DNA from 2 places in the Kitasatospora sp. NPDC088861 genome. Region 1 is predicted to be linked to the other one. Evidence: riboswitches for the same ligand, from Rfam matches in the RefSeq annotation. Region 1 holds a riboswitch; the other holds the start of a gene.
The links. A riboswitch is a leader RNA that binds a small molecule or an ion and turns the genes downstream of it on or off. The one in region 1 is predicted to bind magnesium.

Region 1 (3,388 bases):
GCGGTCGAGGTTTCCGGGTCGGGGCCGGGGCGGCGGCACTGTCGGGCGCCGCCCCGGCGGCGGCTCAGTGGTTGAGCGCGGTCTGGACGATCTTGATGATGACCATCACCATCGCGACCAGGAGGTAGGCGCGCAGGGCGCCCATGCCGACCTTGCGGGCGGTGGACATGACCGGCTTGCCGAGGGTCTCCAGCGGGGGCATCCGCCATTCCTCGCGGCCGGTGCGGTCGATCGGGTCCTCCTTGGTGGCGGTGCGGCCGAAGGTGAAGAAGTACCCGGCGACCAGCACGCCCGCCACGCCGCAGCCGGCCATGATCCACAGGATCGCCTGCGAGCTGATGTCGGGCCAGACCACGGCGGCGGTCAGGATCAGCGACAGCATCACCAGGACCCCGACCACGGCGGAGGTGAAGGCGTTGGTCTTGGGCCCGTTGACCCACGGCCCCAGGACGGCCTTGTCGTTGCAGAGCAGCAGCAGGAACACCGTCGCCGAGGGCAGCAGCACACCCGCCAGCACCTGGACGAACTGCGTCATCAGGCCCTGGGTGTAGCCGGTGGACAGCAGCGTGATCGCGGCCGCCGCGACCACCAGGCCCGCGTAGATCGCGTAGAAGCCCTTGGCGCCCTTGACGCCCCGGTGCAGCGAGTGCCTGATGCCGAACACGTCGCCGATCGCGTAGGCGGTGGAGAGGGAGACGGCGAAGGCGCCGATGATCGAGGCGTCCAGCAGGGCGATGGCGAACAGCACGCCCACCACGTGTCCGGCCTTGTCCTCAAGGCCCTTGGCGACGGCGGCCGCGTCGGAGAACTGGCCGAAGCCGTCGGTGCCGGCGAAGGCCGCGGCGGTGAAGCCCATCATCGCGGCGGCGCCGATGATGACGATGGCGATCCCGATCCACAGGTCGACCTTCTCGTACTTCATGAACCGCGGCGTGATCCGCTTGTCGATGACGTACGACTGCTGGAAGAACAGCTGCCACGGGGCGACGGTGGTGCCCACGATGGAGACGATCACCAGCATCACGGCCGCCAGCTGGCCCGAGCCGCCCGGCATGCCGGGCACCACGAAGTCGTGCGCCATCTGCGAGGTCTTCGGGTGGACCATGAAGTAGATCGGCACCAGCAGCAGCGAGCCCACGCACAGCGTGACCGCGACGCGCTCGAAGCGCTGGAACGAGCCGGTGAACGCCGAGGCGATGATCACCACCGCCGCCAGCACCACCGCGGCGACCTTCGGCAGCCCGAGGTATCCGGCCGCCAGGGTGACACCGATGAACTCGGTGACCAGCGTCAGCGCGTTCAGCAGGAACAGGTCGATGACGCTGAACGCGCCCCAGAACTTCCCGAAGCGCTCCAGGATCAGCCGGGCGTGGCCGACACCGGTGACAGCGCCCAGGCGCAGCACCATCTCCTGGTTCACGTACAGCACCGGGACCAGCATCAGCAGCGTCCACAGCAACTGCGTGCCGTAGTTCTGCCCCGCCTGCCCGTACGTCGAGAAGGCGCCCGCGTCGTTGTCGCCGACCATCACGATCAGGCCGGGGCCCACGATGGCGAGCAGGGTCTTGAGTCTTGCGGACAGGCCGTGGCGCGGCGTGGTGTCGTCGAGCCGGATGGTGCCGAGCGCACCCTTGATGTCGCCGACGTGGGCGTCGTCCAGTACCGCTGAACGCGGGGCGGGGACCTTGGAGTTGAGCGTGGCGTTGGTGGTCATGACGATCCTCCCGTGGGCCCCGGGGCAGGCGGGGCGATCGGGGGCGCACGGCGGCGATCCCCCTGCGGACGGGCGCGGCGCATCGCCACCCGGCGGTGCGGGCCCGTTCGGGCGCGGCGAAGCCGGGAGTTGAGGTGATGAACCGTCAGAAACGTTCGCAGGGAGGGTCGTTACCGCGTGCCGGGAGTGTGCGAGGACAGGCGGGGGTAGGGGCAACTGTGGCCCGGACTACTGCAATCCATGTCTCTCGCCTCCTCCCGGTCGACGCACCCCGTGGTGCGTGTGATCGACGCGGCAAGGAGTTCGCCGGCGCGCGAAGCGACCGCCGGTTCACCCCAACTCGTCAGAGCTTTGGCACTCCACGGCGTGTCCAGCCCGGTCGGGCCGGAAGCCACTTCGGATCAACCCTTAGGTCGGGAAGATCTGTCCTAACCCTGGGCGTCTCTCGACGTCGTCGGATCAGTGGCCTGTGTCCGTGAAGAAGCCTCACCGAACGAGGTGCCTTCTTCAAACCTCCAGAAGCATAGACCGCGCGGAGGCCAATACTTGCGTACTTGGTAGAACCTTTACCTTCTGTCTCCGGTCGTCCCGGCCGAGGCGCGGCGGGGGGTTGCGGGGGGCGGCGGGGCGGATCGGGTGACGTGGGGTTTTGCCGCCGGGCCGCCACGGAACGACTTCCCACCGCATCGGCAGCAGCACCAGGTTGCGCCCGAATCCGAGGGGTGGCATGGCGTCCGCAGGCTCCCAGGGTGGTCCCCGGCAGGCGCGGGCCCTCGTGCTCGCCCGCCACGCGAAGCTGTGGCTCGTCCCGAGCATCCTGTGCGGCCTGCTGGCCGTGGTGCTCTCGCTGCTCTACATGGGCGGCATCCTCAACCCGACCGGGCACCTGCACCGGCTCCCGATCGCCCTGGTGAACGCGGATCAGGGCCCGCCGCCGCCGGGCCGGGCGGAGACCCTGGGCGCGCGGCTCAGCCGGGAGATCGTCGCCGGGACGCCCGGCAGCACCGTCGACTGGCGCCAGGTCGACCAGGCCGAGGCGATGGACCAGCTCTCCACCGGGAAGGTCTACGGCGCGCTGCTCGTCCCGCAGGCGTTCACCGCCGACGTGGCGGCACTGACCACCGGCCGGGCCACCGAACGGCCCACCCTGACGGTGCTCACCAACCCCGGCCTCGGCAGCCTCGGCTCCTCGCTGGCCTCCCAGATCACCCAGTCCGCCGCCCACCAGGCCTCGCTGGCGCTCGGCAAGGAGCTGACCGCGGCCGCGCCGCCGTCCGGTTCCGCCGGCTCCGGCTCCGGCTCCGGCACGGGCACCAGCGCCACCGCGCGGCTGCTGCTCGCCGACCCGCTCGCCGTCACCACCCGGGTCGGCCACCCGATCGGCGCCCACAGCGGGCTCGGCCTGAGCGCCTTCTACTACACCCTGCTGGCCGTGCTGACCGGCTTCATCGGCGGCAACATCATCCACAACGGCGTCGACACCGCGCTCGGCTACAGCGACAGCGAGCTCGGCCCCTGGCACACCCGGCGCCCGACCGTCCCGATCACCCGCACCCAGACCCTGCTGCTGAAGATGGTCATGACGGCCGGCATCATGCTGCTCACCACCACCCTGGTGATGCTCTGCTCGGTCACCGTCCTCGGCATGGACGCCCCGCACCAGGCGCTGCTCTG
Region 2 (3,388 bases), on a different contig from region 1:
TGAGCGCGCCGCAGGCGACCCCGGTGGCGAGCCGGACGAGGAAGTCGGCGGTGGTCAGGGTGTGCACGACGGCACCTCCTTCACTGGGAGAGCTGGCAGAGCTGGGAGAGCGGGAAGGGCTGCGAGACCTGGGAGACGGACGGACGGGTGGCGGGCCGCTGCCCACCACCCGTCCGTCCGGGCTGCGGTCTGCGGCTCAGTGGTTGAGCGCGGTCTGGACGATCTTGATGATGACCATCACCATCGCGACCAGGAGGTAGGCGCGCAGGGCGCCCATGCCGACCTTGCGGGCGGTGGACATGACCGGCTTGCCGAGGGTCTCCAGCGGGGGCATCCGCCACTCCTCGCGGCCGGTGCGGTCGATCGGGTCCTCCTTGGTGACGGTGCGGCCGAAGGTGAAGAAGTACCCGGCGACCAGCACGCCCGCCACGCCGCAGCCGGCCATGATCCACAGGATGGCCTGCGAGCTGATGTCGGGCCAGACCACGGCGGCGGTCAGGATCAGCGACAGCATCACCAGGACCCCGACCACGGCGGAGGTGAAGGCGTTGGTCTTGGGCCCGTTGACCCACGGCCCCAGCACGGCCTTGTCGTTGCAGAGCAGCAGCAGGAACACCGTCGCCGAGGGCAGCAGCACACCCGCCAGCACCTGGACGAACTGCGTCATCAGGCCCTGGGTGTAGCCGGTGGACAGCAGCGTGATCACGGCCGCCGCGACCACCAGACCCGCGTAGATCGCGTAGAAGCCCCTGGCGCCCTTGACGCCCCGGTGCAGCGAGTGCCTGATGCCGAACACGTCGCCGATCGCGTAGGCGGTCGACAGCGACACCGCGAAGGCGCCGATGATCGAGGCGTCCAGCAGCGCGATGGCGAACAGCACGCCCACCACGTGCCCGGCCTTGTCCTCAAGGCCCTTGGCGACGGCGGCCGCGTCGGAGAACTGGCCGAAGCCGTCGGTGCCGGCGAAGGCCGCGGCGGTGAAGCCCATCATCGCGGCGGCGCCGATGATGACGATGACGATCCCGATCCACAGGTCGACCTTCTCGTACTTCATGAACCGCGGCGTGATCCGCTTGTCGATGACGTACGACTGCTGGAAGAACAGCTGCCACGGGGCGACGGTGGTGCCCACGATGGAGACGATCACCAGCATCACGGCCGCCAGCTGGCCCGAGCCGCCCGGCATGCTGGGCACCACGAAGTCGTGCGCCATCTGCGAGGTCTTCGGGTGGACCATGAAGTAGATCGGCACCAGCAGCAGCGAACCCACGCACAGCGTGACCGCGACGCGCTCGAAACGCCGGAACGAGCCGGTGAACGCCGAGGCGATGATGATCACGGCGGCCAGCACCACCGAGGCGACCTTCGGCAGCCCGAGGTACCCGGCGGCCAGGGTGACACCGATGAACTCGGTGACCAGCGTCAGCGCGTTCAGCAGGAACAGGTCGATGACGCTGAACGCGCCCCAGAACTTCCCGAAGCGCTCCAGGATCAGCCGGGCGTGGCCGACACCGGTGACAGCGCCCAGGCGCAGCACCATCTCCTGGTTCACGTACAGCACCGGGACCAGCATCAGCAGCGTCCACAGCAACTGCGTGCCGTAGTTCTGCCCCGCCTGCCCGTACGTCGAGAAGGCGCCCGCGTCGTTGTCGCCGACCATCACGATCAGGCCGGGGCCCACGATGGCGAGCAGGGTCTTGAGCCGCGCGGACAGGCCGTGGCGCGGCGTGGTGTCGTCGAGCCGGATGGTACCGAGCGCACCCCTGATGTCGCCGACGTGGGCGTCGTCGAGCACGGCGGTGCGGGTGGTGGTGGGGGCCTTCGGGTCCAGCATCACGTTGGTCATGGCAGGGCCTCCCTGCCCCCTTCCTTGAGGGGGCGACAGGGGGCACGCAGCAGCGATCCTCCCTGCGAGAGCGCACGGCGTCGGACCGCACGGCGGCGCTGAGCGGCGGCGGCCGTGAGGGCATGACGGAGCGTCAGACGTCGTGCGTCGGGGCGCGGTTGAGCGCATGACGCAGCGTCAGGTGAACGCGCGCAGGGAAGGTTGTTACCGCGTGCCAGAGGTGATCGAGAGCATGCGGGGGCAGGGGCGACTATGGCCCGGACTATCGCAGTCCATGTCTCTCGCCTCCTCCCGGTCGGGGGCGCACCGTCTGTGCACCGCATCGCGACACGGCAAGGAGCGGACCGGCCCCACGGGACCGGCACACCCCAACTCGTCAGAGCTTTGGCACTCCACGGCGTGTCCAGCCCGATCGGCCGGAAGCCACTTGGGGTCAACCCTTAACTCGGGAAGACCTGTCCTGAACCTGGGCGTCTCTCGACGTCGTCGGGTCAGTGGCCTGTGTCCGTGAAGACGCCTCACCGAACGAGGTGCCTTTCAAATCTCGTCAAGCATAAACCCTCCCCTTCACCCGGATAGCGGCGTTTCGACCGAACTTCGACAGCTTTGTAGAAGCTTGACCAAACCCACCCCTCGACGTGCACCCCCGTCCGGCATATATAGTTCACCGACATATGCAGCTCAACAGCTCACGAGGGGGAAGTGTGTCCCACAGCGATCCGACCCGATCCGCACCCGTCCTGCACCTGGCCAACGTCACCCGGGTGCACGGCCGGGGCGCCGCCGAGGTACACGCCCTGCGCGGCGTCGAACTGGCCGTCCACCCCGGCGAGTTCGTCGCCGTCATGGGCCCGTCCGGCTCCGGGAAGTCCACCCTGCTGACCCTGGCCGGCGGACTCGACGCGCCCAGCGAGGGCGAGATCCTGGTCGAGGGCGTGGCCCTCGGCGGCCTCAGCCGCGGCCGGCTCGCCGACCTTCGGCGGCGCTCCATCGGGTACGTCTTCCAGGACTACAACCTGATCCCCGCCCTCACCGCCGCCGAGAACATCTCGCTGCCCCGCGAACTCGACGGAGTCTCCGGACGCACCGCCCGCCGCGAGGCGCTCGCCGCCCTGGAGGAGCTCGGCATCGGGGAACTCGCCGACCGCTTCCCCGACGACATGTCCGGCGGCCAGCAGCAGCGCGTCGCCATCGCCCGCGCGCTGATCGGCGAGCGCCGCCTCGTCCTCGCCGACGAACCGACCGGCGCCCTCGACTCCGCCACCGGCGAGGCCGTGCTCGCCGTGCTGCGCGCCCGCTGCGACGCCGGGGCCGCCGCGATGATGGTCACCCACGAGGCCGCGCACGCCAGTTGGGCGGACCGGGTGGTCCATCTGAAGGACGGCGCGGTCGCCTCCGAGAGCCACGGGCGGCGCACCGGCAAGCGCCGGCTGACCGCCGAGCCGCTCAGCGCCCCGGCCGACGGCTACGGCCACGCGGCCGACGGGGCCGGGCACTCGGCCACCGGCACCGGGCACGCGGTCGGCGACTTCGGCCACGGGG

Region 2: it holds a riboswitch for magnesium, as region 1 does, so the genes downstream of both, ACIP37_RS04765 (NRAMP family divalent metal transporter) here and ACIP37_RS24120 (NRAMP family divalent metal transporter) in region 1, are expected to answer to the same signal.

What each region holds. Positions count from the first base shown of each region.
Region 1 is NZ_JBIVJF010000015.1:137,082-140,469, forward strand. Features, by position in the region: gene ACIP37_RS24120 (NRAMP family divalent metal transporter) at 65-1,714, opposite strand; M-box (ykoK) riboswitch at 2,042-2,219, opposite strand; gene ACIP37_RS24125 (YhgE/Pip domain-containing protein) at 2,442-3,388, shown strand, end outside.
Region 2 is NZ_JBIVJF010000002.1:208,711-212,098, reverse strand. Features, by position in the region: gene ACIP37_RS04770 (MgtC/SapB family protein) at 1-67, opposite strand, end outside; gene ACIP37_RS04765 (NRAMP family divalent metal transporter) at 197-1,846, opposite strand; M-box (ykoK) riboswitch at 2,207-2,383, opposite strand; gene ACIP37_RS04760 (ABC transporter ATP-binding protein) at 2,521-3,388, shown strand, end outside.